Regions from separate parts of the Pseudomonas sp. ABC1 genome, predicted to be linked through region 3. Evidence: riboswitches for the same ligand, from Rfam matches in the RefSeq annotation. Region 3 holds a riboswitch; each other region holds the start of a gene.

The links. A riboswitch is a leader RNA that binds a small molecule or an ion and turns the genes downstream of it on or off. The one in region 3 is predicted to bind cobalamin.
Region 1: another riboswitch for cobalamin. It lies ahead of HW090_RS02550 (class I SAM-dependent methyltransferase); the one in region 3 lies ahead of HW090_RS13780 (energy-coupling factor ABC transporter permease).
Region 2: another riboswitch for cobalamin. It lies ahead of HW090_RS06110 (TonB-dependent receptor); the one in region 3 lies ahead of HW090_RS13780 (energy-coupling factor ABC transporter permease).
Region 4: another riboswitch for cobalamin. It lies ahead of HW090_RS10445 (ABC transporter substrate-binding protein); the one in region 3 lies ahead of HW090_RS13780 (energy-coupling factor ABC transporter permease).

Annotation. Positions count from the first base shown of each region.
Region 1 covers NZ_CP058349.1:630,703-638,522, reverse strand. The annotation lists gene HW090_RS02565 (iron ABC transporter permease) at 1-453, opposite strand, end outside; gene HW090_RS02560 (ABC transporter substrate-binding protein) at 450-1,370, opposite strand; gene HW090_RS02555 (TonB-dependent receptor) at 1,370-3,505, opposite strand; gene HW090_RS02550 (class I SAM-dependent methyltransferase) at 3,535-4,311, opposite strand; cobalamin riboswitch at 4,423-4,631, opposite strand; gene ercA (alcohol dehydrogenase-like regulatory protein ErcA) at 5,328-6,491, shown strand; gene HW090_RS02540 (NahK/ErcS family hybrid sensor histidine kinase/response regulator) at 6,475-7,820, shown strand, end outside.
Region 2 covers NZ_CP058349.1:1,385,488-1,393,307, forward strand. The annotation lists gene HW090_RS06090 (IS4 family transposase) at 319-1,494, opposite strand; gene HW090_RS06095 (hypothetical protein) at 1,711-1,872, opposite strand; gene HW090_RS06100 (aspartate-semialdehyde dehydrogenase) at 1,908-2,207, opposite strand; gene rapA (RNA polymerase-associated protein RapA) at 2,364-5,207, shown strand; cobalamin riboswitch at 5,256-5,457, shown strand; gene HW090_RS06110 (TonB-dependent receptor) at 5,550-7,463, shown strand; gene HW090_RS06115 (AI-2E family transporter) at 7,573-7,820, opposite strand, start outside.
Region 3 covers NZ_CP058349.1:3,148,149-3,155,968, reverse strand. The annotation lists gene HW090_RS13805 (IS5 family transposase) at 1-214, shown strand, start outside; gene HW090_RS13800 (hypothetical protein) at 377-577, shown strand; gene HW090_RS13795 (RES family NAD+ phosphorylase) at 620-1,594, opposite strand; gene HW090_RS13790 (sce7725 family protein) at 1,646-2,581, opposite strand; gene HW090_RS13785 (sce7726 family protein) at 2,589-3,485, opposite strand; gene HW090_RS13780 (energy-coupling factor ABC transporter permease) at 3,825-4,505, opposite strand; cobalamin riboswitch at 4,560-4,763, opposite strand; gene HW090_RS13775 (SLC13 family permease) at 4,975-6,777, shown strand; gene HW090_RS13770 (MFS transporter) at 6,828-7,820, opposite strand, start outside.
Region 4 covers NZ_CP058349.1:2,361,669-2,369,488, forward strand. The annotation lists gene HW090_RS10425 (DUF1624 domain-containing protein) at 1-943, shown strand, start outside; gene HW090_RS10430 (pseudoazurin) at 930-1,382, opposite strand; gene HW090_RS10435 (ABC transporter ATP-binding protein) at 1,388-2,182, opposite strand; gene HW090_RS10440 (iron ABC transporter permease) at 2,179-3,216, opposite strand; gene HW090_RS10445 (ABC transporter substrate-binding protein) at 3,213-4,229, opposite strand; cobalamin riboswitch at 4,364-4,603, opposite strand; gene exbB (tonB-system energizer ExbB) at 4,881-5,909, shown strand; gene exbD (TonB system transport protein ExbD) at 5,912-6,340, shown strand; gene HW090_RS10460 (energy transducer TonB) at 6,337-7,128, shown strand; gene HW090_RS10465 (hydrogen peroxide-inducible genes activator) at 7,225-7,820, shown strand, end outside.

The DNA of each region.
Region 1 (7,820 bases), 1.5 Mb from region 3:
AATGCCGGCCAGCAGCAGGCCGCTGGTGTCGGTGATGCGGGTCAGGCGGGTGATGGCCAGTACCAGCAGGGTCGCGCCCCAGGCACCGAGGAAGGCCAGCAGCGGCAGGGACAGTGCCACCGCAAGCGGCAGCGGCACCAGCAGTGCGATGGCCGCGCCGACCGCCGCGCCGGGGGCGCTGCCAAGCAGGTAAGGTTCGGCCAGTGGGTTGCGGAAGACGCCCTGGAAAATCACCCCGGCCAGGCCCAGGCAGGCACCGACACAGAAGGCGGCAAGCACCCTCGGCAGGCGCCAGTGCACCAGCAACTGGCCAAACGGGCTGTTCGCCGTGCGGGTGTCGAACAGCTCTGCCAGATCGTGCGGGGCCAGCAGGTCCGCGCCCAGCCAGAGTCCCAGTAGCACGGCTGGCAGTGGCAACAGGCAGATCAGGCGGTAACGCGCAGTACGGGTCATGGGGAGGGCATTCCAGGCGATGGCTCGGCAAAGGCCGAAGGGTGCAGCAGGCGTGCCAGTTGCTCGACACCTTCGACTACCCGCGGGCCGGGGATCAGCAGCAGGGCGCTGGGCAGTGCCGCGAGTCGGTTGTCGCGTACCGCGCCAATGCTGGCCCAGCCCGGGCGCTGCGGCAGTGCCTGCAAGCGTTCGGGCGGGCCGGCGACGACGATATGCCCGGGGTTGGCACGAAAGACCGATTCGCCTCCGACCTGGCTCAGCGCATTGCCCGCGAAGACATTCTCGCCACCGGCCAGGCGCAGGATATCGGCGGTGTAGGTGCCGTCGCGCACGCTCAGGTAGGTGCCACGCTCGCTGGCGCCGGTTTCCAGGTAGACGCGAACCGGCGCTTGCCCGGCGAGGCGCGCCCGTACCGCTTCCAGACGCGCATCCAGGTTGGCCAGCAGTTGCCGGGCCTGTGCCTCGTTGCCGGTGGCGCTGCCGAGCAGGCGGATATTCGCCATGACCGTGTTCAGGTCGCGATGGTCGAGCACCAGCGCCGGAATGCCGATGCGTTGCAGCGGCTCGACCAGCGTCGCGGCCTGGCGTGCCGGGGTCATCACCACAAGGTCTGCGCGCAGGCGTGCGATCGCTTCCACGGAGAACCCCAGGCGACCGCCGACCTTGGCGCGCTCTGCGATCTCCGGCGGGTAGCGGGTGAAGGCCTCGACACCGACGATGGCATCGCCAGCACCGATGCCGTTGAGGATTTCGACGTTACTGGCAAAGATCGCGACGATGCGCCGGGGCTTGGCGGGGATTTCCACCTGGCGACCCAGCGCGTCGACCACCAGGCGTGGAAAGCCCTGGCTGTCGACGGGCTGTGCCAGCGCGATGCCGCTCAGCAGCATCAGCCACAGCGGCCAGATACGCGGCATCAGAAGCGGTAATGCGCGCCGAGGTACAGCTCGCGTCCCGGGTTGCTGTTGCCCAGGCCGCCGTTCGAGGCTGCCGGGTCGGCGCTGGTGGAGTGGTTGCCGGTGGCGATGAACAGCGAGCTGCGGTCGATATCGAACAGGTTGTTGATGCCCGAGAACAGCGACAGGTCGCGGGTCAGCTGGTAGTTGCCACGCAGGTTGAAGACCCAGAACGACGCTTTGCGGTGCACGTAGTTGGCATGCGGTTCGCCCGCCGGGATCAGCAGTTTCTCTTCGGTGTTGTAGAAGATCGGCCCGCGCAGGATGGCCGTCAGGCCCAGGTCCCAGGCGTTCTGCCGGCCATAGATCAGGCCCAGGCTGGCCTGGTGCTGGTACATGCGCTGGATCTGGTCGCGGTGCGTGCCGATGAGGGTGCTCGAAGCGCCCCGGTCTTCCATGTCGAAGTTCCAGATGCCGCTGGCGTTCAGCCGCAGTAGCTGTTCGCCCTGTAGGGCCAGCGCGTTGGCCAGGTCGTATTGCCATTGTGCTTCGAGGCCACGGATCACCGCATCGCCCTGGCCATTGGTGTACTGGCTGACCGTGCTGCTCAGCGGTCGGGTGGTGATGCGGTCGCGGATGCGGTTCTGGAACAGTGCCAGATCGAAGAACTGGTTGCCGTGGGCGACGGTCAGGCCGGTTTCGAACTGCAGGCTGGTTTCCGCCTTCAGGCTGGCGTTGCCCAGGGTCTGGGTGCCGCTGGTGGTAGTGAAGTCGGCCGCCAGTTCGCCGGCCAGTGGAGCGCGGAAGCCAGTGGAGACGCCCGCACGCAGTTTCAGCCAGTCGAGTGCCTGGAAGGCGGCACCAAGGCTGTAGGTGACGTCATTGAAGCTGCGGGTCTTCTCCTCCAGCAGTGGCATGTGATCGGTGGCCACGGTGGATGAGCGGCCATAGCTGTAGCGGGCGCCGCCACGCAGGGTCAGGCGATCGTCCAGCAGGCGCTGGATCAGCTCGGCATAGAGGGCGGCGGAGAGGTCGTCGGAGTTGATGTCGTAAGGCGCGGCCTGGCTGCTGGTGGAGCCGCTGACCGAGACACGGAAGCGCTCATTGCGCAGCTTGCTCTTCTCCAGGTCGACGCCTAGCAGCAGGTCGGTGCTCGGGCCCAGCAGAATCTGGGGCGTCAGCCTGAGGCCGTAGCCACTGAGCTTGCGCTCGATGTTGTCCTTGCTGAAGCCGGCGGCGCCGCTGCTCTGGCGTTCCGAGCCCCAGTGCAGGTCGTCGACGTCGCGGAAGGCATAGGCCTGGGCCGCCCAGTTCATCCAGTCGCCGACGCGCGCGGTCCAGTTGGCCTCGATGGACTGGTTGTAGCGGTTGTCGTAGTTGTTGTAGTCCCACTGCGAACCCCGGAAGCCGGCATCGTAGATGCCGTCGGAGCGCAGGGTCAGCTCGAAGCGCTGGTCGTCGCCGGCGTCGTAGCCGAGGGCGAGCAGGCCGCCACGGCGTTTCCAGGCGGTGTTGTGCTGGGTGCCGTCATCGCTGCGGTAGTCGCTGCGGCGCCCGGCATCGAAGCCGATGTAATAGTCCAGCGCGCCGAGCATGCCGCTGCTGTACAGCGAGCCCTGGCCCAGCCCCCAGGAGCCGGCTTGCAGGGTGGCGCCGTTGCCGCTGGTGTTGCGCCCGTCACGGGTGATGATGTTGACCACTCCACCGATGGCCTGGCTGCCGTAGATCACCGATGCCGGGCCGCGGATGATCTCGATGCGCGCCACCTGGGCTGGCGACAGCTTGGAGATGTTCGCCGTACCCGAGCGGCGGCCGTTGACCAGTACCGTCACCTGGCTGCGGTAATCGCGGCCCTGGCCGTCGGTGGAGCCGCCACGGATGTTGATCGAGGTCTGCCCCGGCGTCCATTCGCTGAAGAAGCCGACGGCATTCTCGGCCAGCAGGTCGGTGAGGCTGCGTGCCGACGAGCGCTCGATCTGTTCGCTGTCGATGACCTGGACCGTGGAGGTGGTGTCCCTGAGGGACTCATTGGCGCGCGGCGCGCTGATCAGCGATGAGTCCATCTGCAGGATGCCGGGGCTGCTGTCCGCCACGGCAATGCCTGCCATGCCGAACAGCAGAGGCAGGCTGCCAAGGGTGATACGTGTGTAAGGCATGTGGTGTCCTCTGTCTTCGAGTCGCGTGGTCAGGCGTGCCAGATCAGCGTGGCGGCACATTTGGGGGCGCTGGCCAGCCAGCCGCCGGGAACTTCCTGCAAGTGTTCGCGCAGGTGGGCGTGCAAGTGCCGCAGGCGCTGTTTGTCCAGGGGGCCGAGCTTTTCCTGGAAATGCGCCAGGGCATCGTCGTAGTGGGGAAAGACGGTCGAAAAGCGCCAGTGGGTGAAGTGAATGGCGTCCGGACGCAGCCGTTCGCCGAGGTCGTCCAGCACCAGCAGGTGGCCGGGGGTGGTGTCGCTGCCGTGCAGAGAGGCGGGCAGGAAGCCGGACAGGCAATAGGTGCGCGGGCCTTCCTGGGCCGGCACGTTCCAGGCCAGGGCTCGGCGTGCCAGGGGGCGGACATGTTCGAGAAGGTGGCGTGCCTGGCCGTCCGCCACCGGGATATTGGCGCACAGCACCACCTCGGCGGGCGCCAGCGAAAGACGGGGGATGTCTTGCCACAGGCTGTCATGCAGGCGCAGCTCGATACCTGGCGTTCGGGCTGCGAGAGCGCTGATGCAGGTGCGCATGTAGGCGTTGGGTTCCAGGGCTGTCCAGCGTCCGCTGTCTTGCAGCAGTGCCTGGCCGAGCAGGCCGGAACCTGCGCCGATGTCGAGCAGGTCGCCACAGTGCCCCAACGTCTGGCGCAGGGCTGTACCTACCGTGGACAGGTAGTCGGACGCCGCCAGGTGTTCGGCATAGAAGGCGGCCTCGCGGTCACTCCAGACCGAGGTGGCAGGCGGCGCAGCAGGGGATGGCGTGGGCATCGTGATTCCAGTTGCACAGGATGGGGCCTGGCAGCCGGGCAGGGGATGTGCGCAAGGGTGGGCGGTGCGGGGAATGGCCTGCCCATCGGTCTGCGCCCGCCCACCGCGGGTTGCCGTTCGTTGGAATCAGGCCGGTCTCCGGGCTTGCGAGGGGCATGGAACATTCACCTTCCCATGCCGGCTGGCACAGTGGTCTGTCGAATGTTTCGCTCGCTTACCGTTGCGGGGGCAGCGCCGGACTGGTCAATGCAGATGACGCACCGGCTTCCCGTTTAACCCCATGCCGCAAGACATGGGACACCTGAAACAGTCGGGCATCTGAACATCGCCGGCCGGTTACGTCAATCGGTTGTGCCAGGCCGGATCTGAAAGCAGAAAGGCCACTTCCGCAAGGACGGAAGTGGCCTTTTAACTGGTACCCGAGGCCGGACTCGAACCGGCACGCCTTGCAGCGGGGGATTTTCTTACCACTTCGACTTTCGCCGCCGTCGCGTCCGTTGGAACGCTGCGTTCGTGGTCTGGAGCACGCCTTCACCCTAGCCATCATTCAGCCGTAGGTGCCCGCCGTCTGCTCTCTACACCTTCCCGGTCGCGGGACCGGGCTTGGCTCGGCGTTGGCTCGGATACCGTGATATCCAGGGCGTTCGCCGAGTTTGACGGGCTTCACCTCAGGGGTTTCCCCTTGAGGGCTCAAATGTTCAAGTCCCCTGTGTCTACCATTTCACCACTCGGGCAAGCGGTTGCAACATCCGGCGGCCTTCCGTTCTCGAAACTTCATTCGGGAACGTGTTGCATTCTCGGCCGGATCGTCGCGGCGCAGGACTATAACCACAGGGTAGGGCTTGCGCAAGCGAACCATGGCGGTGCGTCCGTTCGATCATGCCGGAGCGCTGCCCGGAACGGAGGCGCCAGGCAAGGGGGGAAGTGGTCGTCCGGACACAACCTTGGTATGCATTGCAATGGTTGAGCAATGCAGTAGGCTGTGCCGACCGTTACAAAATAATAAAGAGCGTTACATGAGCCCGGACATCAGCTTGCAGCGCAAATTTGTTTCTCCGGAAATCATTTTCGGTGCCGGTTGCCGCCACAGCGTGGGCAATTGCGCGGCCAATTTCGGCGCGCGCAAGGTGTTCCTAGTGTCCGACCCCGGCGTCGTCGCGGCGGGCTGGGTGGCGGACGTACAGGCCAGCCTGGAGCGGCAGAACATCGCCCATTGCCTGTTCACCGATGTTTCACCCAACCCGCGTACCCATGAAGTCATGCATGGCAGCGAGGTGTATCGCAGCGAAGGGTGCGACGCCATCGTCGCGGTCGGTGGCGGCAGCCCGATGGATTGCGCCAAGGGTATCGGCATCGCCGTCGCCCATGGGCGGCCGATCACCGAGTTTGAAGGTGTGGACACGCTGCGTGTGCCCAGTCCGCCGCTCATCCTCATCCCGACCACGGCGGGCACCTCGGCGGACGTGTCGCAGTTCGTGATCATCTCCAACCAGCAAGAGCAGATGAAGTTCTCCATCGTCAGCAAGGCCGCGGTGCCCGATGTGTCGCTGATCGATCCGGAAACCACGCTCAGCATGGACCCGTTCCTGGCCGCCTGTACCGGGATCGACGCGTTGGTGCATGCCATCGAGGCATTCGTTTCCACCGGGCACGGCCCGCTGACCGACCCCCACGCGCTGGAGGCCATGCGGCTGATCAATGGCAACCTGGTGCAGATGATCGCCAACCCGCAGGACATCGCCCTGCGCGAGAAGATCATGCTGGGCAGCATGCAGGCCGGCCTGGCGTTCTCCAATGCCATTCTCGGCGCCGTGCATGCCATGTCCCACAGCCTGGGCGGCTATCTCGACCTGCCGCACGGGCTGTGCAACGCCTCGCTGGTGGAGCATGTGGTGGCCTTCAACTACAAAGCGGCACCGGAGCGCTTCAAGGTGGTGGCGGAAACCTTCGGCATCGACGTGCGCGGCCTGACCCACGTGCAGATCCGCAATCGCCTGGTCCAGCACCTGATCGAGTTCAAGCAGTCCGTGGGTTTCCGCCAGACGTTGAGCCTGCACGGGGTCTCGGTGTCCGATATTCCGATGCTGTCGAAACACGCCATGCAGGACCCGTGCATCCTGACCAACCCGCGTTCGTCGACACAGCGTGATGTCGAGGTCGTCTATGCCGAAGCCCTCTGACGAGCAGCAACAGGCCCTGGCCGGCCTGCTCGGATTGGGCACCCATTCGGCGCGCAAGAGCCACTACCCGGAGTTGCAGGCACGGCTCGAAGAGCTGGAGGAAGAGCGCAACCGCTACAAGTGGCTGTTCGAGCATGCTGTTCACGGCATCTTCCAGGCCGGCTTGCAGGGCGGCATGCGTGCGGCGAACCCGGCGCTGGTACGGATGCTGGGCTATGAGTCGGTCGAGCAGGCCATGTGCGAGCTGAGCAAGCGCTCGCACAACCTGTTCGTCGGTGGGGAGGCCGAGCTCGTCAGCATCCGTCGGACGTTGAGCCAGGAGCGAGGCCTGTTCGGCTATGAAACGCGCCTGCGTCGCAAGGACGGCAGCGCCATCGACGTGATGATGAACCTGCTGCTGAAGCCGGGTGACGAGGCGCTGGTCGAAGGGTTCGTCGCCGACATCACCGAGCGCAAGCAGGCCCAACTGCATCTCATGCAGCTCAATGAGCAACTGGAACTGCGTGTCGCCGAGCGCACGAGTGAGCTGCGCGAGGCGCGTGATGCCGCCGAGGCGGCCAACCTCAGCAAGGACAAATACCTGGCAGCGGCCAGCCATGACCTGTTGCAGCCCCTGAATGCCGCGCGGCTGCTGATCTCGACCCTGCGCGAGCGCAGCCTGCCCGTGGCCGAGCAGACACTGGTGGAACGTGCCCACCAGGCGCTCGAAGGGGCCGAGGACCTGCTGACCGATCTGCTGGATATTTCCAAGCTGGATCAGAGTGCGATCAAGCCGGATATCCACGACTACCGGCTGGACGAGATCTTCCGCCCCTTGTTGTCGGAGTTCCAACCGGTCGCCCAGGCCAAGGGGCTCGAACTCGAATGCTATATCCCGGCCGTTACCATCCGAGGTGATTTCCGCCTGCTGACCCGCATCCTGCGTAACTTCCTCAGCAACGCCTGCCGCTACACCGACCAGGGGCGTGTGCTGCTGGGCGCGCGCAAGCGCAATGGGCACGTGCGCCTGGAGGTCTGGGACACCGGCCGGGGCATCGCGCCGGAGCAGATCGAGTCGATCTTCCTGGAGTTCAACCAGTTGGGGGTGCAGAGAGCTGTGGAGCGGGCAGGGGTCGGGCTTGGCCTGGCGATCGTCGAGCGTATCGCGAAGATGCTCGATTACCGGATCGAAGTGCTGTCGCAAGCCGGGCATGGCTCCATGTTCAGCGTCCATGTGCCGTTGGGGCAACCTGTGGATGAGCCGCAGGCCGGGTTTCCGGCGCTGGTGCCGGTGGTGGGTGACCCCCTGCCAGGGCGCCGCTTGCTGGTGATCGACAACGAGGTCAGCAT
Region 2 (7,820 bases), 1.8 Mb from region 3:
GCAAGGACGCGCCAGACCGGCGATAAGCGGAGAACAGCTCTACAGGCGGGGCTTTGGATCTGCATACCTGGGTCCCCGCCTGCGCGGGGACGACGGTGGTGGGCGGCCGATGGTGTTCCAACCTGTCGATAAACGCTCCCTGTCCCCCGTCACTCCCGCGAAGACGGGAATCCATGCGCCAGCCGCCATACCGCGCATCTGGGTCCCCGCCTTCGCGGGGACGACGGTGGTGTAGTTGCGAGGGTGTTCACAACCTGCCGGCAGACGCTCCCTGCTCCCCCGTCATTCCCGCGAAGGCGCACTACTGTCCGGCACTCCTTATGCAGGGAATAGCTGTCCCTGTCGTTGCTCGATTTCCTGTTTTTGCGCCTGTCGCCTTCGATAACGCTCAACCTCTATCTCCGGACGCTGTAGCAGTGTTGAGCGCACCTCCACCATGAACATCCACAGACTCTTCTTTTCACCTGTCACCATCCGGTGAAGGCTCAGCAGCAGGTAGCTGATCAGGGCGCAGAGAATCTGAATGCGTACCGCATTTTCGCTACGTCCCAGAAACTGCTTGATCTTCAAGTGCTGCTTGATCCATTTGAAGAACAATTCGATTCGCCAGCGACGGCGGTAAAGCTCAGCAATATCCGCCGCTGGGCTCTCTAGGTCGTTGGTCGCCAGGATCAGCGGACGATCATGCTCAGGGCGGTGGACGACGATTCGGCGTAAAGGTTTTTCATAGTGATTGATGCGTTTCCCGCCAGGATGTCGGTGCGCAAACCTGACGTACTCATCCTGCAAAATCACGCCTTGTTCTCCGCTGGCAATCTCACGCGAGGAAAGAACCTTGAGCCCCGCGTTGTACTTGAACCGTGTCACGAAGCGAGCCTTGTTCTCCTCCAGGCGGGCCCACCAGTTGTAATCGCAATAGCCCTTGTCGAATACATAGGTGGCGTAAGGCTCAATCTCCAGGCACTTGCCAACTTCAATATCGTTGACATTGGCGGCGCTGAAGCGGCAATCCACAGGGACTGCGCAGTGGTTGGCGTACTGCACATGGACTTTGACCCCCTGAGTTCGGCGTGTTCGATCCGATAACGTCCAGTCGTCAAAGCCTGAGCCCTTCAAGGTGATGGAGGTCGAGTCCAATAGGTACAGCAGCTCTTTTGTGTCCCTGCGTTGTTGCCGACTGGTGCACGCCATCAGGTACTGCGCCGCTTGGGCGAAAACCTCTGGACAGCGTCTCCCATTGGCTTCGGCCAGTGTTGAACGCCTGATCGCAGACGTTCCCAAGTGATAGTGGTGATTGGGCTGGCTATTGAAGCTGGACTCGAGCTCACGCAGGCTGCCGGCCCCAGACAGGTGGGCGTATAGCATCGCAACTAGGTGATCCCAGCTTGTAAAGCGTCGGCTGTGACTGTCCGCGTCTTGCTGAACGACAGCGCGATCAAATACACCACGTGGGAGGGCTTTGAGTAGATCGTGGAACCGGCTTATTCTGAACACCTTGTGAAACCTGCGAGATTGAGTTGGCGCTCTACGGTTTAAGCCGTACTCCCAGGTTTCACAAGCCTTTCAACATCGACCGCAAAATTCGTACCGGACAGCAGTGCGCGAAGGCGGGAATCCATGCGGTGGCCGCAACACCGCGCTCCTGGGTCCCCCGCATGCGGGCGCCACCGGCCTTGCCAGCGCCCACCAGACAGATCGAAAGAATGGCTTTCAGCGCTTCTTCGGTTTGCTCTTGCTGCGCTTCTTGGTCTTGCCCAGGGGCAGGGCTTTCTCGAAGGCGCGGCGCATTTCATCCAGGCGCTGGTCATTCAGGTCATGGATGCGCCTGGCACGCTCGGCGCTGAAATCGATCAGTTTTTCATCATTGCTCATGCGGGCACGCTCGGTCTCTCTTGCGGGTCTTCTCTTCAGACTTCTATATCCACCCATACGCCCTGACGCGGCAGCTCATCGGCATCGCCGGGCTGCTCGGGGGCTGGCTCCTCTTCTTCCTCGTCAGCCACCCTCTCACGGGCGCGGCGCTGGCGCCTCTGCTGCTCTTCACGCAGCAGCTCTCCCGCCTCATAGGGATTACGCTGATCGAGGCCGACGTTGCTCTCCGAAGAGCTCGGCTGCGCAGGCACGACCGGCGGAATGTCCGGGCGCGGCTTGGGTATGTCCTGCTGGGCGGTGACCTGGATCACCCCGGACGGAATAGGAGGCAGCATATCGATCTCCTGGGCGGCAACGGGACGACATGCCCGTAATAATCATTGGAGTCATCGGGCAAGCGCGGGTTTCAGCCTGGCTACAGTGGCATATTTCATCGCCCTGTGGGCAGTGTTCCGTTACCATAAGCGGCTTTTTTCACTGCGGGAGGCAGCATGGCGCAGCAGTATCTACCAGGACAACGCTGGATCAGCGATAGCGAAGCGGAACTGGGATTGGGGACCGTCCTGACACAGGACGGACGCATGCTCACCATGCTCTACCCGGCGACGGGCGAAACGCGACAATACGCGACCCGCAGCGCGCCACTGACCCGCGTGCGCTTCGTGCCTGGCGATGAAGTGACCCACTTCGAAGGCTGGAAAATGACAGTCCGCGAGGTCGACGACATCGACGGCCTGCTGATCTACCACGGCCTGGACACCCAGAACGAAGCCCGTACCCTGCCCGAGACGCAACTCTCCAACTTCATCCAGTTCCGCCTGGCCAGCGACCGCCTGTTCGCCGGGCAGATCGACCCGCTGAGCTGGTTCAGCCTGCGCTACCACACCCTGCAGCACCTGAGTGCCCAGTCGCAATCGACGCTGACCGGCCTCGCCGGCGCCCGTGCGCAACCCATCGCCCACCAGTTGCACATCGCCCGCGAAGTCGCGGACCGCATCGCCCCGCGCGTCTTGCTGGCCGACGAAGTGGGCCTCGGCAAGACCATCGAGGCCGGCCTGGTGATCCATCGCCAGTTGCTCAGCGGCCGGGTTGGCCGGGTGCTGATCCTGGTACCGGAAAACCTGCAGCACCAATGGCTGGTGGAAATGCGCCGGCGCTTCAACCTGGAAGTGGCCCTGTTCGACTCAGAGCGCTTCCTGCAGAGCGATGCCAGCAACCCCTTCGAAGACACACAACTGGCGCTGGTCGCGCTGGAATGGCTGCAGGACGACGAGCAGGCACAGGATGCGCTGTTCGCCGCAGGCTGGGACCTGCTGGTAGTAGACGAGGCCCATCACCTGGTCTGGCACCCCGAAGGCGCCAGCCCGCAGTACCAACTGGTCGAGCAACTGGCCCAGGTCACCCCTGGCGTGCTGCTGCTCACCGCCACGCCGGAACAACTGGGCCTGGACAGCCACTTCGCCCGCCTGCGCCTGCTGGACCCGAACCGCTTCCATGACCTGGAAGCCTTCCGCGCCGAAAGCGCCCATTACCAACCCGTGGCTGAGGCGGTGCAGGAACTGCTCGACCAGGGCCGCCTGAGCGACCAGGCACGGCAGACCATCCTCGACTTCCTCGGCGATGAAGGGCGCAGCCTGCTCGACGCAGTCAACCAGGGCGATGCCGAGGCCGCTCCGCGCCTGGTGCGCGAGCTGCTGGACCGCCACGGCACCGGCCGCCTGCTGTTCCGCAACACCCGTGCCGCCGTGCAAGGCTTCCCGGAGCGCCAGCTGCACCCTTACCCACTGCCCTTCCCCGAGCAATACGCGGCGCAAGCGGACAGCGAACGAGCGGAGCTGTACCCGGAAGTCGCCTTCCAGAGCCAGCAGGGCGAAGCCGAAACGCGCTGGTGGAACTTCGACCCACGGGTCGAGTGGCTGATCGACACGCTCAAGAGCCTGAAGAAACACAAGGTGCTGGTGATCTGCGCCCACGCCGAGACCGCCCTGGACCTGGAAGATGCCCTGCGCGTGCGCTCCGGCATCCCGGCCACGGTCTTCCACGAAGGCATGAGCATCCTCGAACGCGACCGCGCCGCCGCCTACTTCGCCGACGAAGAGTTTGGCGCCCAGGTGCTGATCTGCTCGGAAATCGGCAGCGAGGGGCGCAACTTCCAGTTCGCCCATCACCTGGCCCTGTTCGACCTGCCGGCCCACCCGGACCTGCTGGAGCAGCGGATCGGCCGCCTGGACCGGATCGGCCAGCGCCACACCATCCAGTTGCACGTGCCTTATCTGGAGAGCAGCCCGCATGAGCGACTGTTCCTCTGGTACCACCAGGCCCTGAACGCCTTCATCAACACCTGCCCGACCGGCAACGCCCTGCAACATCGCTTCGGCCCGCAACTGCTGGCCCTGCTCGATGATGCCGAGGCAGCCCCCTTCCAGGCCTTGCTGGAGGAGGCCCGTGGCGAGCGCGAGCGCCTGGAGGCCGAGCTGCATAACGGTCGCGACCGTCTGCTGGAACTGAACTCCGCGGGCGGCGAGAAAGGCGCGGCCCTGGTCGAAGCCATCGAAGAGCAGGACGACCAGTACAGCCTGCCCATCTACATGGAGAGCCTGTTCGACGCCTTCGGCATCGACAGTGAGGACCACTCCGAGAACGCCCTGATCCTGCGCCCCAGCGAGAAGATGCTGGATGCCAGCTTCCCGCTGGGCGACGACGAGGCCGTGACCATCACCTACGACCGCGCCCAGGCGCTGTCGCGCGAAGACATGCAGTTCATCACCTGGGAACACCCGATGGTGCTGGGCGGCATGGACCTGGTGGTATCGGGCTCGATGGGCAACACCGCGGTGGCGCTGCTCAAGAACAAGGCCCTCAAGCCGGGGACCGTGCTGCTGGAGCTGCTGTTCGTCAGTGAAGTGGTCGCACCGCGTGCCCTGCAACTGGCGCGCTTCCTGCCACCGCTGGCGATTCGCTGCCTGCTCGATGCCAATGGCAACGACCTCGCGCCCAAGGTCGCCTTCGACACCATCAACGACCAGTTGGAAAGTGTCCCCCGCGCCAGCGCCAACAAATTCATCCAGGCACAGCGCGACATCCTGGCGCGTCAGATCGCCGTTGCCGAAGGCAAGGTCGCGCCCAGCCACGCCAAGCGCGTCAGCGAAGCACAGCATCGCCTGACGGCCGACCTGGATGAAGAACTGGCACGCCTGATCGCCCTCAAGGCGGTCAACCCGAGCGTACGCGACAGTGAAATCGACGCCCTGCGCAAGCAGCGCGAAGACGGCCTGGCCATGCTGGAAAAAGCCGCGCTGCGCCTGGAGGCGATCCGCGTACTGGTCGCCGGCTGAAGCACTGCCCATCCCTTGCGCACATAAGGTCCAGGCCTTATCGTGCGCACGCTTCAAATCCCTGCAGGTGTGCCCCCTGGGCATTAAACGGGAAGCCGGTGAGCCCCTTGGCAAGGCCGGCGCTGCCCCCGCAACGGTAATCGATCACGACTGACCCTCGGCACCCGCTCATGCGCCACTGCACCCCGGTGTGGGAAGGCGAGCGGATGGATCGAAAGCCCGGAGACCGGCCTGCATGGAACCCACTGGTGTTGCGGAGGGCAGCACCATCAGGCTCCGGCGCGTCCGGGCGCCTGCTCCTGCCCTCCTCAAAAGCATTACGCTCTTTTGAGGATTTACCCGATGAAACTGTCCCGTCTTGCCCTGGCCATCAGCCTGCTGCCCCTCGCAGCGCACGCCGTTGCCGAGGATGATCCACTTGAACTCGCCCCCACGGTCATCACCCGCGCGACCGACCTGAAGAACCCGGCCCCGGCCAGCGTTGCCGTGATCACACGGGAACAGATCGAATCCAGCGCCAGCAACAACCTGCTCGACCTGCTGCGCACCCAGGCCGGCCTGCAGATCCGCGACACCATGGGCGATGGCAACCGTGCCATGCCCAGCCTGCGCGGCTTTGGCGAAAATGCACCGAACAACACCCTGGTGGTGGTCGATGGCCGCCGCCTGAACCAGCCCAGCCTGGCCGGTCCCGATCTCAACAGCGTGCCCCTGGCCAATATCGAGCGCATCGAGATCATCCGAGGCGCCGGCACCGTGCTCTATGGCGACCAGGCCGTGGGCGGGGTGATCAATATCATCACCCGCACGCCGCAGCACAATGAGGCCTATCTGGAGGCCAGTCGCGGCAGCCATGACCTGGAAGCCTATCGCGGGCATGTCAGCCAGCAACTGGGGGCAGGCTTCTCGCTGTATGCCAGTGGCGAGACGCGCAACACCGACAACTACCGCGACCATAACAACGGCAACTACAGCAATGCCTTCGGCCGCCTGCGCTATGACCATGCCAGCGGCCATGCGCTCTACGAATACCAAACCGTCGACGACGAGCTGCTCTACCCCAACGCCATGTCCCGTGCGCAACGCAGCCTCGACCGCAAGTTCAGCAACTCGCAGGCCTGGTTCGACAGCAAGACGCAGGTGCACCGCTTCGCCCTCGAACAGCGCCTGGGCGATATCTGGGGCCTGAACTTCGACTACAGCGAGAGCGACCAGGATGGTGTTGGCAGTTGGGGGCCAGGCTCCGACTACACCCAGGACACCCGCACCAAAACCTTCAGCCCACGCCTGACCGGCCGCTTCGACAATCGCCTGGGCCAGGCCGAGTGGCTGCTGGGCCACGACCATGTCACCAGCGACTACGAGAACCGTGCCTCCTGGAGCGCCACCCTGACCCGCCAGACCCTGCGTGACTGGTACACACAGTTCAGCCAGACGTTCAATGACGAACTGACTGCCACCCTCGGCTACCGCGCCAGTGAAGTCGACGACGACAACCACGGCCTAAACCGCAAGCACCGGGACCGTGAGGGCAGCACCAGCATCGGCCTGAGCTGGCAGATCGACCCGAACCTGCGCACCTTCATCAAGCGTGAAGACGTGCTGCGCTGGGCGAATGTCGACGAGAACGCCTTCACCGCGCCCGAGGTGGTATTCCTCAAGCCGCAGACTGGCGACTCCTGGGAAACCGGCATCGAATGGAAGGACCAGCGCCAGCGCTACCAGGCCACGCTGTATCGCCTGGCCCTGGACAACGAGCTGATGTACGACCCCTTCGCCAACGGCCCCTACGGCCCCGGCTCGGGCGCCAATATCAACCTCGACAAGACCCTGCGCAAAGGCCTCCTGCTGGAAGGCGAGCGCCAGTTGAGCGACGCCCTCAGCGTCGGCGCCCAATATAGCTTCACCGACGCCGAGTACCGGGCTGGCACCTTCCAGGGACAGCAGGTGCCCTGGGTCTCTCGCCACAGCGCCAGTGCCCATGTCGCCTATCAGCTCCTGCCCGGACTCAAGGGCTACCTGGAGACGGTCTACACCGGCAAGCGCTACTACTCCGGGGATGACGCCAACACGCAAGGCCAGGCAGGCAGCTACACCCTGTTCAACGCAGCCCTGCGCTACGACTATCGCCAGTTCAATACGCGCCTGCGCCTGAACAACCTCACCGGCAAGCGTTACGACGGCTTCGCCAGCAAGACCAGTCGCTATCCGGCGGCGGAAGAAGACATCCAGCTCAGCGTCGGCTACCGCTTCTGACAAGAGCCCGTGGGGTGCGCCCAGCGCATCGGGAATCGCACCCGACGCCCTCCACTCTTCGCCCCTCGCCCACTCATGGGAGAGGGGCGGAGAGATGGCCTGTACCCTGTCAGACCCAACCCTGCCCCTTCAACTCACTCTTCAGATAGGCATAGTAGACCGGCGCCGCCACCAGCCCCGCCAGGCCGAATGCCGCCTCGAACACCAGCATCGCCAGCAGCAGTTCCCAGGACTTGGCCTTGATCTGGGCGCCAACGATCCGCGCGTTGAGGAAATACTCGACCTTGTGGATCAACACCAGATACCCCAGGGCCACCAGGGCGATCCAGATGGACAAGGACAGGCCAACGACGAAGA
Region 3 (7,820 bases):
CAAGGCTAAGCGCAAGATCGAGAAGGCCAAAGCCCAAGTGCGCGCCAAGGTCGAGCACCCGTTTCGCGTGATCAAGCGGCAGTTCGGCTACACCAAGGTGCGTTTCCGGGGGCTGGTGAAGAACACCGCACAACTGGTGACGCTGTTTGCGCTATCGAATCTGTGGATGGCACGCCGACATTTACTGGCGAATACAGGAGAGGTGCGCCTGTAATGTGGGACATGGTCGCAGCGAGGTGCTTGCGGTGGCCAGAAACACCGAAATGAGCAGGTGATCTGATCGTTTCAGGTCAAGTCGCCGCTTTTAAAATCGGCAAGGGCGGAAGTCGGCTGGAAATACCGGTCTACTTCAGACCTTCCCTAGATCGAGGAAAACATGGCAGAAAAAGATATAGACCACGAGATAGCAATGGCAAAAGTCTACAAAAACAACCCTGGAGATCTAGCTGCCATGATTACTGCCTTCATAAAAGAGGGCGCAAGCTTAGAAGAGTGGAAAATACTAATTCGCCAAATTATAGCAATTAGAACAACAAAAGGCCGCAACCAAACCAATGATCGCGACCGCGATAAATGAGATATTTAATCTCCCCCTCCAAAATTCAAAAGCCTCACAAAATTACTTACCAAAATTCACCCTTACGCTAATTACGCGCTGGCTATTTATTTGGCCGATTCTTGCCAATTGGGGATCAAACAGAGCTAAGTTAACGCCATCCCCGACCGAGCTTCGGTATAAAACCCCATCGAAACCGCAAACCTTCACATACTCACATAGAAATTGACTAGGCACATATTCAAATGCAGCGGATCGCGGAAGAACGGGCCTGGTTAGCTCATCACCTAGTCTCTCAAGAAACTCTATGTCGCTTCTGAGCATAGAAATCTCTGCTTCGTCGGACAATATAAATGGGGATACGCTAAGGCGAGGATGCCTCAAATCTATAAGTTTCAACCCAACTGGAATCTCATATGCTGCGATACAAGCAAGCTCTCCCGTGTGGGGCCTTATTTCAGAAATTGCAGTTAATTCAGTAGAGGCTAGATACAAGTAGGGTATACCGGCAGGGTTGGCCCTACCATGAGAAGCCAAATGCTTGGGGGGAGACCCCATCTCATTAGCAGGGAATGGGTCAGCACCACTTTGTATCCGAGCCCTGAACCAAAGAGCCGGAAGCTCATCTTGAGGCAAAATCAAAAAACTAAATAAGCGACTGAGACGCGACAGATTGATTTCGGTTTTTGGAAAATATCTGTTCTGATGAATTAACTCTTGACGAAGATCACTCCAGCGTTGAAGCGCATTCTCAGCAGCTAGATTAGATGACGGTTTGAATCTTTGCCTGACTACCTCTCCATCATCTAAAATATCGCTCAACAGCTCCTTAGAATGTGCGACATCCATACGTTCATGGGAGAATAGCCCCCAGTCATTTTTTAAAAGATCAACCAACCCTGAACCTGCGGGGTCGGTGACGTAGACCCCTCTGAGTAATTCGAAATGTTCTCTTAACTCCAGAGGCTCAAGCAACGGCTGATTTACGGATAGGCAGTAGCTGCAGTCTCCTGAACGTCTTGAAATTTCTGAGAACACGTTCCGCCTGAGATGCGAGTCACCAAAACAGACCGGGCAGCAGTACATATATTATCTTCCGTGAAAATAATTAGCCATTACTTCTATATGATGCTGCATGGACAATTTCTTGATGTAGCCTAGCCCTGGGAAATGGCCACGCTTATGCAAGTCAATGAACTCTTGCACCGCCCTCGTTCTATCTATCTTGGTATCTGGACTGGTAGCTTCAGCAACAAGCTTCCTTACAGCCTCTGCAAACTTTCCGGCGGGATCTGTCGGAGTCTCAAATCTATCAGATTTAAAGTGATGGATAAACATATCATCACCTTGATCATCATCAATAAAGGTTAGATGGATTGCGACAGCGTAAGCGGGGCCACCACCTTCTGAATACTCATCACCAACCATCAGAAAGTCGCCAAAGCCATCTGCGCCATCTTCCATGAAGGTTGTATGGAGATCAGAAAAAAACTCTACTTCTGGATGCAGACGATTTGCGCGTTTCTCGAACCCATCTTTGACTATGATCCGCTCAAATTCATTGAAGCTTCTTTGATATCTACGGTTAGTTTTTTCAAGAAATACATGAGCTACATCGTCATCAGTGGAAATCAGATTTAGGAGGTCTGCACCATCACGGAATCCAGCATGGATAAAAAGAACCCTCCGCCCATCGAGGGTTTCCAAGAGCTCTCTAATCTCTTCCAAATCCGTGCTTTCGCTGAGCAATATACCAGCAAACACAGCACTGCTCTGCTCATACGAGTCTTCTAATAACTCGAGGATAGAAGAAGAATCCCTTGAAAGCTCACCGTACTGAGGATTAACGACCAATACAATGCAACCACCAGCATCAATTACTGCATCAACAGTACGAACAACACCACTCAGCGACTCTTTAACTGGCTCGAGGATTGGGACAAACCCACGCCCGGCCATAATATCTGCACACTCACGAATTGCAATTAGATCATACTGCTTACCACGAAAATAAGGGTAGTACATGCTCCATTCATCCCCATTTCAATGCATCCATTAGAGGTGTATCCAATGCTCCGAGCAGATTTTCCTTTCCGCGTTTTTTCATCGGAACGGTCAGTGCAAAAACACTCAATGACCGGGGTACTTCCTGCAAGGACTCAGACATCTCAGACAAGCTTCTAGTTATCTTTAGAACTTTAACCATTTCATCATGCACCTGTGCCGAAGGTAGCCTAGAGAACTCTAACTCCAGCGCGTGATGCATTAGGGTATTAGGTAGATCTGGCACAGCGACACCTAAACGCTTTAGAATCACAGCCGCCTCTTTTTTTGTAATGCTATTGAATATAGAGACAGAATTAGTCCGTTCAGGATCGTTCACTCCTTTCCGAACTTTTGAGATTTGAAAACGCTCAGTGAGGACCGACACCCCGACAAAGTCTGGCACAGTATCTTGGACTGCCCTCAAGTGCTTTTCAGCACAAAGCACCGTGACTTCTGCAAACACTTCACTGTACGATGAGACTTGTGCACACAATCTATCAAGACGATCTCTCTCAGACTTAATCTCAAACGCATTTGAGGTTCCATTAAGCATCACGAGATCAGCCTTATTCCCACCTACTCTAAATTCATCAACGATAGAAGCTGTATTGAGGGAGTGAGAGCCCAGCAAGATTTTCTGAATGATAGCTGATTTATAAGCATATTCGTTCCGGAGGTCTGAGCGTTTCAAAAAATTGAAACACTCATCAAAGAATCTTCCGACACTCCATGGGCAGGTGCTTGCTTCGCGATAGATCTCATGCACCAGCCGCGCAAAAAGGGACGAGCGACCGTCTCTTACGAGTTCCCGAAAGACGGCAGAGGAGAAGATCCTCGCGATTGCCGCCTGAACGTGACTCTCTGCCTGCATGACGCTGTTCACCCCATCAAACTCTTCGATTATTCCTTTCTGACCAGCGGAAGGAAGCCCTATGCTGGTGTGGCCAGGATGCCATTATACCCCTTCCCTCATCACCTCGCTTCGGTACAATAGCGGTACGCTAGGCAGCTTGTCTAAATTTCGCTTACCTTCGCCAAACCCGCTTGCAGCTTGAGCTTGAGCTTCCTCCACCTTCGGTACCTTACGATAGGCTCCTGTTGGTTTGCGATCCGGCTAGGCGACTCATAATCCTTTGGTCCACGGTTCGAGTCCGTGTGGGCCCACCATCTTCAAAGCCGCGCATTGCGCGGCTTTTTCGTATCGGCTGCATGGGCGCATATTCTATGCAGCCTGATGCAACCGCACATTGAACAGATTCCCCCTGCTATAGCGCGCCAATGCCTTGGCGGCGGCCAGGACGCCGAGGTCTACCAGGGGTTCGAGCAGGATGACGCTCATATAGGCGAGGCCGAAGGTGCCGACGGCGGCCAGGTTTTCCGTGGTGAAGCCGTGGCCATAGAACGCCCAGAACGCTACCCAGGCGACGATACCGCCCTGATAGGCGGTGGAGAGTGCCAGTGCCTGTTTGTAGGAGGTATCGACGTAGGCGGTGCCTGCCGGAATGATGCGTTTGGCCAACTGGCTGATGGCCCACAGGGGCACCAGTAGAGTCGTGACGTTCATGCCGTACTGGGGCAGGTCGAAGGGCGCGAAGAGCAGGCCTTGCAACAGCAAACCGGCGGCCAGGCCGATGGCAGCGGCGCCCGCGCCGAACAGCAGTAGCAACGTGGAGCCGAGGATCAGGTGCACTTCCGAGACACCGACAGGGTGGTGCGGCAAGACCTCGAAGAAGCAGAACACCAGAACGGTGGTCAGCAAGCTGCGCAACAGCAGTGCAGTAGCGCCGCCATTGTCGCGGATAGCATCGCGTGCCAGTTTGACAGTCAGGCCAAGGCCACCCACTGCCGTCATGTAGCTGAGACCCAGTTTGGCGCCTTCGACGACGCCCGGTTCGATATGCATGTGATGTCCTTGCCGCGCCCACCGCGCGATCGTCAGGGGAAGAAAGCGAGCGTGATGCCCGTTCGAGCGGATGGCAGGTCTCCTGGCTCACGGCCTGCGCTTCGCTCCCTTCCCGGCTGGCAGGCCAGTGGCATATGAGCGTCGCTTACCGTTTACAGTTGCGGGGGCAGCCAGGGCATTGGCGTCTCATCGCCGCACCCTGTTCCCTTTTTACCGGCTCGCCACAGGCAAAACCGGACCATCGCGATAACCTTACTTGGCAACATTCTGAAAAGACAGGGGCGAATGGCCCTGCCCAGGGGCTTGCGGTTATCCGCCATCGCCGCAAATAACCATGCAGCATATGCACCTTATAAAACGATCTTAGACGTGCCTGGGCTAATGCCATTATCGTGCGCGCCTTGCGCGGCAGCCGGGTTCCGGAAGCCGATACCTCACACGAGATTCGCGCGCTGTTAAGGATGCCCCCATGCCGTTCGGCGATGACCTGCCGTTGATTTTTGTCGCCTGCCTGATGGGGTGGGTGCTGTTTGCGTTCGTACGCGAGAAGTGGAGCCCCGACCTAGTCGCAGGGATCGCGGTAGCGGTCCTGCTGGTCAGCCAGTTGCTCACGCCCCATGAGGTGCTGAGCGTCCTCTCCAACCCGGCGCCCGCCACCATCGCCTGCATGTTCGTGCTGTCAGCGGCGCTGGAGCGCACCGGTTGCATCGACACACTGGCCACCTGGCTCGGCGGGATCGTCGGTAGCAGCCCGACCCGCGTACTGATCGGCCTGACGGTAACCACGCTGGCGATCTCACCGTTCCTCAACAACACGCCGGTGGTCATCATCCTCACCCCGGTGGCCATCGCCCTCGCCCGCCGTGCCGGCATGGCCTCGTCCAAGGTGCTGATCCCGCTCTCGTACATCACCATCCTCGGCGGCACCATGACCATGGTCGGCACCTCGACCAACATCCTCGTCGATGGCGTGGCACGCAAAGCGGGTATGGAGCCGTTCGGCATGTTCGAGATCACCCTGCCCGGCATGGCCTTCGCCGCCGTGGGAGTGATCTACCTGCTGACCATCGGCCAGCGCCTGTTGCCCGACCGCGAGAGCCTGTCGCAGAAGCTGCGTCCGAACCTGGAACGCAATTTCATGAGCGAACTGCTGGTCCCCCACGACTCACCGATGATCGGCCTGAGCATCGCCGAGGCCCGCCTGAATGGCGACAGCGGCCTGCAAGTGCTGAAGCTGGTGCGTGACCAGGAAAGCATCAATTCCCCTTCGCGCGACACTTGCTTGCAGGGCGGCGACCTGCTGCTGTTGCACGGCCAGGTCAAGGACGTGGTGGAACTGCGCGCGGGCGGCAAGCTGGCGTTCAACCGGGGCGAGGATTTCGAGACCATCAGCAACAAGGACACCCTGCTGGTGGAGGCCATCGTCGGGCGCAATTCGCGTTATATCCATCGCCCCATGCGTGACCTCGACCTGCCGGCGCGCTACGGCATCGTGGTGCTGGCCGTGCACCGCCAGGACGAGAATGTGCAGGGCGACCTGGACGACTTCCAGTTGCAGTTCGGCGACGTGCTGCTGGTGGAAGGCACGCCCGGACAGATCAAGCGCTTCGCCGACAACGGCGACCTGATCAGCCTCAACACCGTGCAGGAGCGCGCCTACCGTCGTGAGAAGGCGCCGATCGCCCTGCTCGCGCTGGCCTCGGTGATGTTGCTGGCAGCTTTCGGCGTGATGCCCATCGAAGGGCTGGCGATCATCGCCGCCGGCGTGGTGGTCGCCACGGGTTGCCTGGACACCGAAGACGCCTACAAGGCCATCGACTGGAAGATCCTCAGCCTGATCTTCGGCATGCTGGCCATAGGCATCGCCATGGACAAGGTCGGCATGGTAACGCTCATCGTCAGTTACCTGATGGCCCAGGTGCCATGGGCCGGGCCGCTGTTCATGCTGTCGGCGCTCTACCTGTTCACGTCGATAACGACCGAAGTCCTGTCGAACAATGCAATCGCCGTCTTGATGACTCCGATCGCAATCGGCGTCGCAACGCACCTCGGCGTAGACCCTCGTGCCTTCGTCGCCGCGGTGATGTTCGCCGCCAGTGCCAGCTTCGCCACGCCCATCGGCTACCAGACCAACACTTTCGTCTACAACGCCGGTGGTTATCGCTTCAGCGACTTCATGCGCGTCGGCATCCCGCTCAATATCCTGATGTGGCTGGTGGCGATTGTCGTGATCCCGCTGGCCTGGCCGCTGGTTCCCGTCGCGGCATCCTGATCGGTCCAGATCATGGCAAGCCACTGCCATGATCTGGACGCCTGCCAAGCCTAGCCTTCGGACAACTTGCCCGGGCGTTCAGGCACTGTATCCGTAACCGCATCCTGGGCCATGGCCGCCCGCTCATCCTGCTGCTCGCGTTCCTGGGTGGCCTGCACCAGTTCCTCGGTCACACGGATTTCCGCGCCAACCGGTGACATCTGCGCGGCAGGCTCGAACGGCGCGACAGGGATGGGAGCCGGATGCGCCTTGCGACGCCAGAGGAAGAAGACTGCCAAGGCCAGGTTAAGCACGAAGAATGACCAGAACAGGCCATTTTCGCCGACGTGATTCATCACCGGCGCAATGATCAGCGGGCTGATGGCCGAACCGACGGAGTTGATCAGCAGCAACCCCTGGATCATCCGCACCAGTTCATCCGTCGCAGCGCCATCCGCCGAGTGGCTGACCGCCACCGGATAGAGCGCGAAGATACCGCCGCCCAGCAGGAAGAGCAGCACCATCAGCAGGATCTGGTTATCCGGCAACAGCAGTATCAACAGCGAAAGCACGGCACAGAAAATACTCAGCGCCACCAGCACCACTTGCCGGCTCTGTTTGTCCGACCAGCGCCCGACCGGGTACTGCAACACCATCGCACCGAAGATGACGCTGGCCATCAGTTGCCCGACCTGACTGACGCTCATACCGACGCGCTGCAGGTAGATCGGCAGCAAGGTGTAAACCGCCGCGATGGCGATGCCGGAGCCGAAGCAGCCGATCACCCCTGAAGGCGTCATACGCAGCAGGTGCCGGGGTGACAGCGGCTCGATGCGGCCTACTTCCGGCGAAACCCGGGGCAGGATCACCATCGGCAGCACCGACAGCGAACCCAGCATGCCCGCCACCATGAAGGGCGCCATCGCCCCCCAGGAATCGATCAGCCCCAGCTTCATCTGCCCGAGCATCCCCGAGCCATACAACGCGATCATGTAGATCGCCAGCAGGCGGCCACGCATCTTCTGGTCGCCAGCCAGCAGCAGCCAGCTCTCGACCACGAGGAA
Region 4 (7,820 bases), 790 kb from region 3:
CGGCCTGTCTGCCTTCCTCTACGCCGAGAAGTACCAGGGCGCGGCCCAGGCCTCGGCGTTCCTGTTCAAGCGCGGGCTGTTCCTGGTCCTGCTGGAGCTGACCCTGGTCAACTTCGCCTGGACCTTCCAGTTCCCGCCCAGCGTCATCTACCTGCAGGTGATCTGGGCCATCGGCCTGAGCATGCTGGCGCTGTCCGCGCTGGTCTGGTTGCCCCGCCCGCTGCTCGCCGTCCTCGGCCTGCTGATCGTCGCCGGGCACAACCTGCTCGACGGCGTGCACTTCCCGGTCGAATCAGCGCTGCACATTCCCTGGGCCGTGCTGCATGACCGGGGCTGGATCGAGGTTTCCGACGCCCTGCGCCTGCGCACGTCCTACCCGCTGCTGCCGTGGATCGGCGTCATCGCCCTCGGCTACGCGGCGGGCCCCTGGTTCGCCCGCAGTGCCAGCGCCCCGCGACGTCAGCGTCTTCTGCTGGGCGCGGGTTTCGCCGTGCTGGCGGGCTTCGTCGCGCTGCGTCTGGTCAACGGCTATGGCGAGAAACCCTGGATCGTCGGTGAAAACGCCCTGCAGACCCTGATGAGCTTCTTCAACATCACCAAGTACCCACCTTCGCTGCTGTTCATCGCACTGACGCTGGGCCTTGGCCTGTTGCTCCTGCATGCCTTCGAGCGCCTGCAATCGCAGCGGGCGGTGCGGGTACTCGGGGTGTTCGGCGGCGCGCCGATGTTCTTCTACCTGTTGCACCTCTATGTGCTGAAGTTTCTCTACCTGGCCTGCGTGGCGATCTGGGGCCTGAACCAGGGCAGCTACTTCGGTTTCGACTCGATGCTCGCCATCTGGCTGTGCAGCATCCTCTTGTCCGTCGCGCTCTACCCGCCGGTGCGCTGGTTCGCCGCGCTCAAGGCGCGGCGCCGTGACATCGCCTGGCTCAAATACCTGTAGCCGCCTTCGCCTGCTCGACGATCCTGGCGAAGCGCTCGGCGGCGCGGTTCGGCAGGCCGGCAGGCACCGCCAGTTGATCCAGGCCCGGTTCGCCGACCTGGATCAGCATCACCATGCCCATGGCGTAGTGCGGGATGCACTGGATGCCGTAGAAGCCCGGCTGCTCCAGCGTCACTTCGATCTCTTCGTTGATCCGGCCCTTGAAGGTCGCCGCGCCCTCCGGGTGGAAGCCGGGGATGCTGGCGGCGTTGTGGGTGCTGTGGCTGGCGATGAATTTCACGCTGTCGCCCGGTGCGACCACCAGGTATTCCGGTTCGTAGACCATGGCCCCGCTGGCGCCACGGTTGAGCATCTTCACTTCATGGACTTCGGCCCAGGCCGGTACGCAGGCCAGGGCGAGGGCGCCGAACAGGGCGGCGTGTCTCAGGGGGGTACGCATGTCTTCTATGCACTCCGAGGGGCAGTGAGGGGTTGGAAACGAATGACGCGGCTGCCGTCATAGGGGTCGGTCAGGTAGCGCGCCTCGACCCCGAATACCTGGCGCAGGCAGTCGGGGGTCAGCACCTCTTCCGGTGCGCCGAGGGCCACCAGGCGACCGCCCGCCATCACCCCGACGCGGTCGCAGCCGAGAGCCTGGTTGAGGTCGTGCAGGGCGATCAGGGCGGTCACCGGCAACTGGTGCACCAGGCCGAGGATGGCGATCTGGTGCTGGATATCGAGGTGGTTGGTCGGCTCGTCGAGCAGCAGCAGTTCGGGTTGCTGCGCCAGGGCGCGGGCGATGTGCACGCGCTGGCGCTCGCCACCGGACAGGGTGTTCCATACGCGATCACGCATATGGCCCATGCCGACCGCCGCCAGGGCCTCGGCGACGATGGACGAATCCTCCGCGGACCAGGGCTGCAGTGCCGACAGCCAGGGTGTCCGGCCCAGTTCCACGGCGTCGCGCACGCAGATCGACTCGGCGGTTTCCGCGTGCTGTTCGACGAACGCCAGGCGCTGGGCGACCTGGCGCCGTGGCAGGCGCGTCATGGGCTGGCCTTGCAGGTACAACTCGCCGGCACTGGGCGTGCGCAGGCCGGCAAGCACCTTGAGCAGAGTCGACTTGCCCGAGCCGTTCGGACCGATCAGGCCCAGGGTTTCACCGCGTCGCAGCGCCAGGGAAATGCCCTGGATGATCGGCGTGCCTTTGACGCGCCAGCCCAGCTCGCGGCATTCGAGGAGGATGTCGTCCTGGCTCATGCCGAGCGCCCCCGGATCAGGATCAGCGCGAAGATCGGTGCGCCGATCAACGCTGTGATCACACCGATCGGCAGTACCTGGCCCTTGATCGCGGTGCGTGCGATCACGTCCGCGCCGACCAGGAACACCGCCCCGGCGAGGGCGCTGATTGGCACCAGGCGTGCGTGGCGAGCGCCTGTCAGCAGGCGTGCGGCATGGGGAATCACCAGCCCGACGAAACCGATCGCGCCGACGATGGACACCATCACCGCCGTCGCCAGTGCGGCGATGGCGATCAGCAAGGCCTGTACCCGGCGCACCGGCACGCCGAGGGCCGCCGCCGAGTCGCTGCCGAAGGTGAAGGCATCCAGCGCACGAGCGTGCCAGATGCAGACGAGGGTACAGGCCAGCGCCACCGGCAGGGCCAGGGTCACGTCATGCCAGCGCACGCCGCTGAGGTTGCCCAGCAGCCAGAACATGATGCCGCGTGCCTGTTCGGAGTTGGCCGACTTGGCGATCAGGAAGGCGGTCAGGGCGTTGAACAATTGCGAGCCGGCGATACCGGCCAGGATGATCTGTGCATTGCCGCTCAGAGCGCCGCGTCCGGCTGCTCGCGCCAGCATGGCGACCAGTGCGAAGGCGGCGATGGAGCCGATGAAGGCGCCCAGTGACAGCGACACCGCGCCCGCCCCGATGCCGATGATCGCCACCAGTACCGCGCCGGTCGAGGCGCCGGCGGAGATGCCCAGCAGGTAAGGGTCCGCCAGCGGGTTGCGCAGCAGTGCCTGCAGCACCACGCCGGAGATCGCCAGGCCTGCGCCACAACTGGCGGCCACCAGGGTGCGGGTCAGGCGATAGTTCCAGACGATGCCCTCGTCGATCGGGTCGAGGACGAAGCCCATGCCCAGCAGCTTGTTGCCCAGCACCTGGAACACCACTGCCGGCGGGATGCTGGTTTCACCGATGGCGACGCCACCGATCACCACCACCAGCAACAGTGCCGACACCCAGAGGGTGTGCAGCAGGCAGTGGCGCAGCAGGGGAGCAAGGGTCATTTGGACAGGTCGAGCTCGCCGATGGCCTTGGCCAGTTGCTCGATACCGTCGATGGTGCCGATCGAGGCCTGCATGTCGTTGGCGTCGAGAATCACGATGCGGTCGTTCTTCACTGCATCCATGTGCCGGGTGACCGGGTCGCTCTTGAGGAATTCCAGTTTCTTCAGGTAGTCATCGGCCGGGAAGCGGCGGCGGTCCATGCGGGCGATCACCAGGACGGTCGGGTTGGCCTTGGCGATGGTTTCCCAACCGACGGTCGGCCACTCTTCGTCGGATTCGATGACATTGCGCAGTCCCAGCGTCTTCAGCATGAGGTCGGGCGTGCCTTTGCGGCCCGCGACGTAGGGGTCGATATCGAGGTCGGCGCTGGAGAACCAGAACACGGCGGAAACATCGCCGAGCTTGCGTTGTTCGACACTGTGGCGGGCGTCGTCCAGGCGCTGCTTGAGGTTGGCGACCAAGGCATCGCCGCGGTCACGCACGTCAAAGATGGTCGACAGCTGTTCGACGCTCTTGTAGATCGAGTCCATGCTGAACGGCTGCAGGCGCGTGCCGTCGGCGCCGGTCAGGTTGTCCTTGCCTTCACAATCGGAGGGCAGGATATAGGTGGGCACATTCAGCTCATGGAACTGCTCGCGAGTGCCGACCACGCCCTGTTCGCCGACCATCCATTCGAACTGCACCGGCACCAGGCCGGGGCGCTTGGCGATCACCGATTCGAAGCTCGGGTCGTTGTCGGCCAGGCGCTCGACTTTGTCGTTCTGCGCCTTGTAGGCCGGCTTCACATCGTTGAACCAGAGCGAGGTGCCTGCCAGGCGATTACCAAGGTCCAGTGCATAGAAAATTTCCGTGCCGGCCTGGCCGATGGTCACGGCCCGCTCGGGAGCGGCGCTGAAGGTCAGGGTGTGGCCGCAGTTCTCGATGTTCAGCGGGTACTGGGTCGGCGTGGCGGCCAGTGCCGAGGCGCAGTGGCCAAGCACGGCGCCGGCGAGGACGAGACGGGATAGCAGCATGGGGTTCTCCAGGCGAGCGGATGGCGGTATTCCGGCAGGCGCAAGGAGAAGGGTTCAAGGCGGACGGGACGGATCACGGGTGTGCGTGCCAGGTCCAGCGCCGGCCAAGGCTCTCCCTCCCGGACACCCCGCCGGTCAGTTCGATTCGTGCCGGCAGGTCTCCTGACTGGCGCTTCATTGCATCACCACAGCCTTCCCGGAGCATGCTCCAGTGACATATTTCGCAGTGATGCCAAGTGCCTACAGTTGCGGGGGCAGTTCCATTCGATGGCTGTGACCGGGCGTGCTTGCAATTGCAAGGATGACGCCAGGCCGTCAGGCCACCATGGATTCCCTATTAATTCCTGGTGGAAACCGGCGGGCGCATCTTAATGGATATGTGGCGGGTGCCCTATCCCTATTTGCGAACGAGGTTCGCGGAGCGCTGTAACGGCGCTGTAGTCAGGGCTTCATAAGGTGCATGGGAGTGGTTCGTGCTGCGATTCTGGCTGATTTCCCACCCCCTGTTCAGGTACGCTAATGACTTCGTGAAGGAAAATTAATTTTATTCCTTTAATGAACGATAACTATTTGCGATAATTACCGCTTGCTCTGGCTCGTCGAATCCTATTCGAGCCACTGTCCGTCCCGCTCAGATCAGGTGTGGCCCGCATGAAATCGATCTTCTCCCGCGCCCCGTTCAATAGCGCAGCTCTGCGCATGTTCGTGGCTGTTCTGCTTACGCTGTCACTCGTGCCCGCAAGTCAGGCCGATGAAACGACGCCGGTTGCCGCACCTGCCGCCAATGAGGCACCTGCCGCTTCCTCTGGTGAAGCGCCAGCGGTTGATCCGCTTGCCGCAGGTAGCGTCGCTGCCGCGCAGAATGGCGAGGGCACTGTCGAGGGTGCTGCGGACGTCGATGGCGAGGCTCTTGACGAAACCGGCACCTCTGAAGCTGAAGAGGCCCTGGCAGAAGATGAACTCTCCGCCGGCTTCGCCCATGACCTTTCCCCGTGGGGCATGTACCAAGGCGCGGATATCGTCGTCAAAGCCGTGATGATCGGTCTGGTCATCGCCTCGATCATTACCTGGACCATCTGGGTCGCCAAAGGCCTCGAACTTATTCGTGCCAAGCGCCGTCTGCGCGGCGAAGTCGGTGCCCTGAAGCGCGTCAGCACACTCAAGCAGGCTGCCGACCAGGCGCGTGCCCAGAACAGTTTCAGCACACTGCTGATCGAAGATGCCCAGGAAGAGCTGAACCTTTCCTCCAAGAGCACCGACAAGGATGCCATCAAGGAGCGCGTCAGTTTCCGCCTCGAGCGTCTTGTCGCCGCCAGTGGTCGCAGCATGAGCCAGGGGACTGGCGTGCTGGCGACCATCGGTTCGACGGCTCCATTCGTCGGTCTGTTCGGTACCGTGTGGGGGATCATGAACAGCTTCATCGGCATCGCCAAATCCCAGACCACCAACCTGGCCGTCGTGGCACCCGGTATCGCCGAAGCGCTGTTGGCCACCGCGCTGGGCCTGGTGGCAGCGATCCCCGCCGTGGTCATCTACAACGTATTCGCCCGCTCTATCTCCGGCTACAAGGCGCAGGTCGCCGATGCGTCGGCCCAGGTACTGCTGCTGGTCAGCCGTGACCTGGACCACCAATCTCCCGCTGAGCAGAGTGCGCACCCACACGTTTCCAAGGTGGTCTGAGCATGGGCATGCATTTGAAAGAAGGGGCTGAGGACGACCTTTCCGAAGCCCATGAGATCAACGTAACGCCGTTCATCGACGTGATGCTGGTGCTGCTGATCATCTTCATGGTCGCCGCTCCGTTGGCGACCGTGGATGTGAAGCTCGACCTGCCGGCCTCTACCGCGAAGCCGGCTCCGCGTCCGGACCAGCCGCTTTATCTGAGCATCAAGGAAGACAACAGCCTGTTCCTTGGCAACGATGAAGTGACGCTGGCTACCATGGGCAGCGTACTCGATGCCCAGACCAAGGGTGACAAGGACCAGACGATCTTCGTCCGTGGTGACACCGCGCTGCAGTACGGCCACCTGATGGAAGTCATGGATGGGCTGCGAGCAGCCGGTTACCTGAAGATTGGCCTGGTAGGCCTGGAGACGGTCGGCGCGCCATGAGTAATCAGCCCTATAAACTGTCCATGTGGGCTGGCAGCCTCGTGCTGGTATTGGGGCTGCATATCGGCCTGGCGCTCTGGTCGCTCTACTGGAAGCCGGAAGTCATCGAGGTGGAAATGCCACCTCTGGCCATGATGATCGAGCTGGCGCCGTTGCCTGCGGCTCCGAAGCCTGCGCCGCCGACTCCACCCAAGCCGGTCAAGCCGCCAGAGCCCATCATAGAGCCTGAGCCCGAACCCCTGCCCAAGCTGGCCGAGGCGCCCAAGCCGAAGATCGCTGTGCCGCCGCCGCCCAAGCCAAAGCCGAAGAAGGAGCCGCCCAAACCTCGCCCAGAGGTCAAGCCGGAGCCCAAGAAGGAGATCGAGCCGGAGCAACCGCAGGAGCAGGAGCCCACCGAGGTTTCGCAGTCGCAGCCCAGTTCCGACCGTTTCGACGATCACCTGGCGACGACCGAGCAGGGCGAAAGCGCGCCCATCACCTCGAACTCCGAGCCAACCTGGCAGAGCCGTCTGCTGGCGCACCTGAATCGCTACAAGCGCTATCCGGATGATGCGCGTCGTCGAGGGCAGGAAGGTGTGGTCAGGCTGCGTTTCGTGGTCGATGCCAAGGGCAACGTGCTGTCCTACGAGCTGGTCGGTAATTCCGGCAGCGCATCCCTGAATCGGGCGACCGAGCAGATGATCCGCCGCGCCCAGCCTTTGCCGGCTCCTCCCGAGGAGCTGTTGAAGAACGGTACGCTGGAAGTCCTGGCACCCTTCGTCTACTCCCTGGAGCGGGGACGGCGGTAATGCCCTGGCGGGTTGTGCATCCCCTGCACAACCCGCCCGCTTGGTTTCTCTGGAAGACTGCCGCTATGCTTAGCTGTATCTCAATGGATATTGGCTATGACCCTCACCGAACTCCGCTACATCGTCACCCTCGCCCAGGAACAACACTTCGGGCGGGCGGCAGAGCGCTGTCATGTCAGCCAGCCGACCTTGTCGGTCGGTGTGAAGAAGCTTGAAGACGAGCTTGGCATTCTGATTTTCGAGCGCACCAAAAGCGCGGTGCGGCTGACCCCGGTCGGTGAAGGCATCGTCACCCAGGCGCAAAAAGTGCTGGAGCAGGCCCAGAGCATTCGTGAACTGGCCCAGGTCGGCAAGAATCAGCTGGCCGCGCCCTTGAAGGTTGGTGCGATCTATACGGTCGGCCCGTATATCTTTCCCCACCTGATTCCGCAGTTGCACCGGGTCGCCCCGGACATGCCGCTGTATATCGAGGAAAACTTCACCCATGTGCTGCGTGACAAGCTGCGCACGGGCGAACTCGACGCCATCATCATCGCCTTGCCGTTCCAGGAAGCCGATGTCGTTACACGAACCCTGTATGACGAACCGTTCTATGTGCTGATGCCGGCCGGGCACCCGTGGACGGCCCGCGAAAGTATCGATCCCGAGTTGCTCAACGACCGCAGCCTGTTGCTGCTCGGCGAAGGGCACTG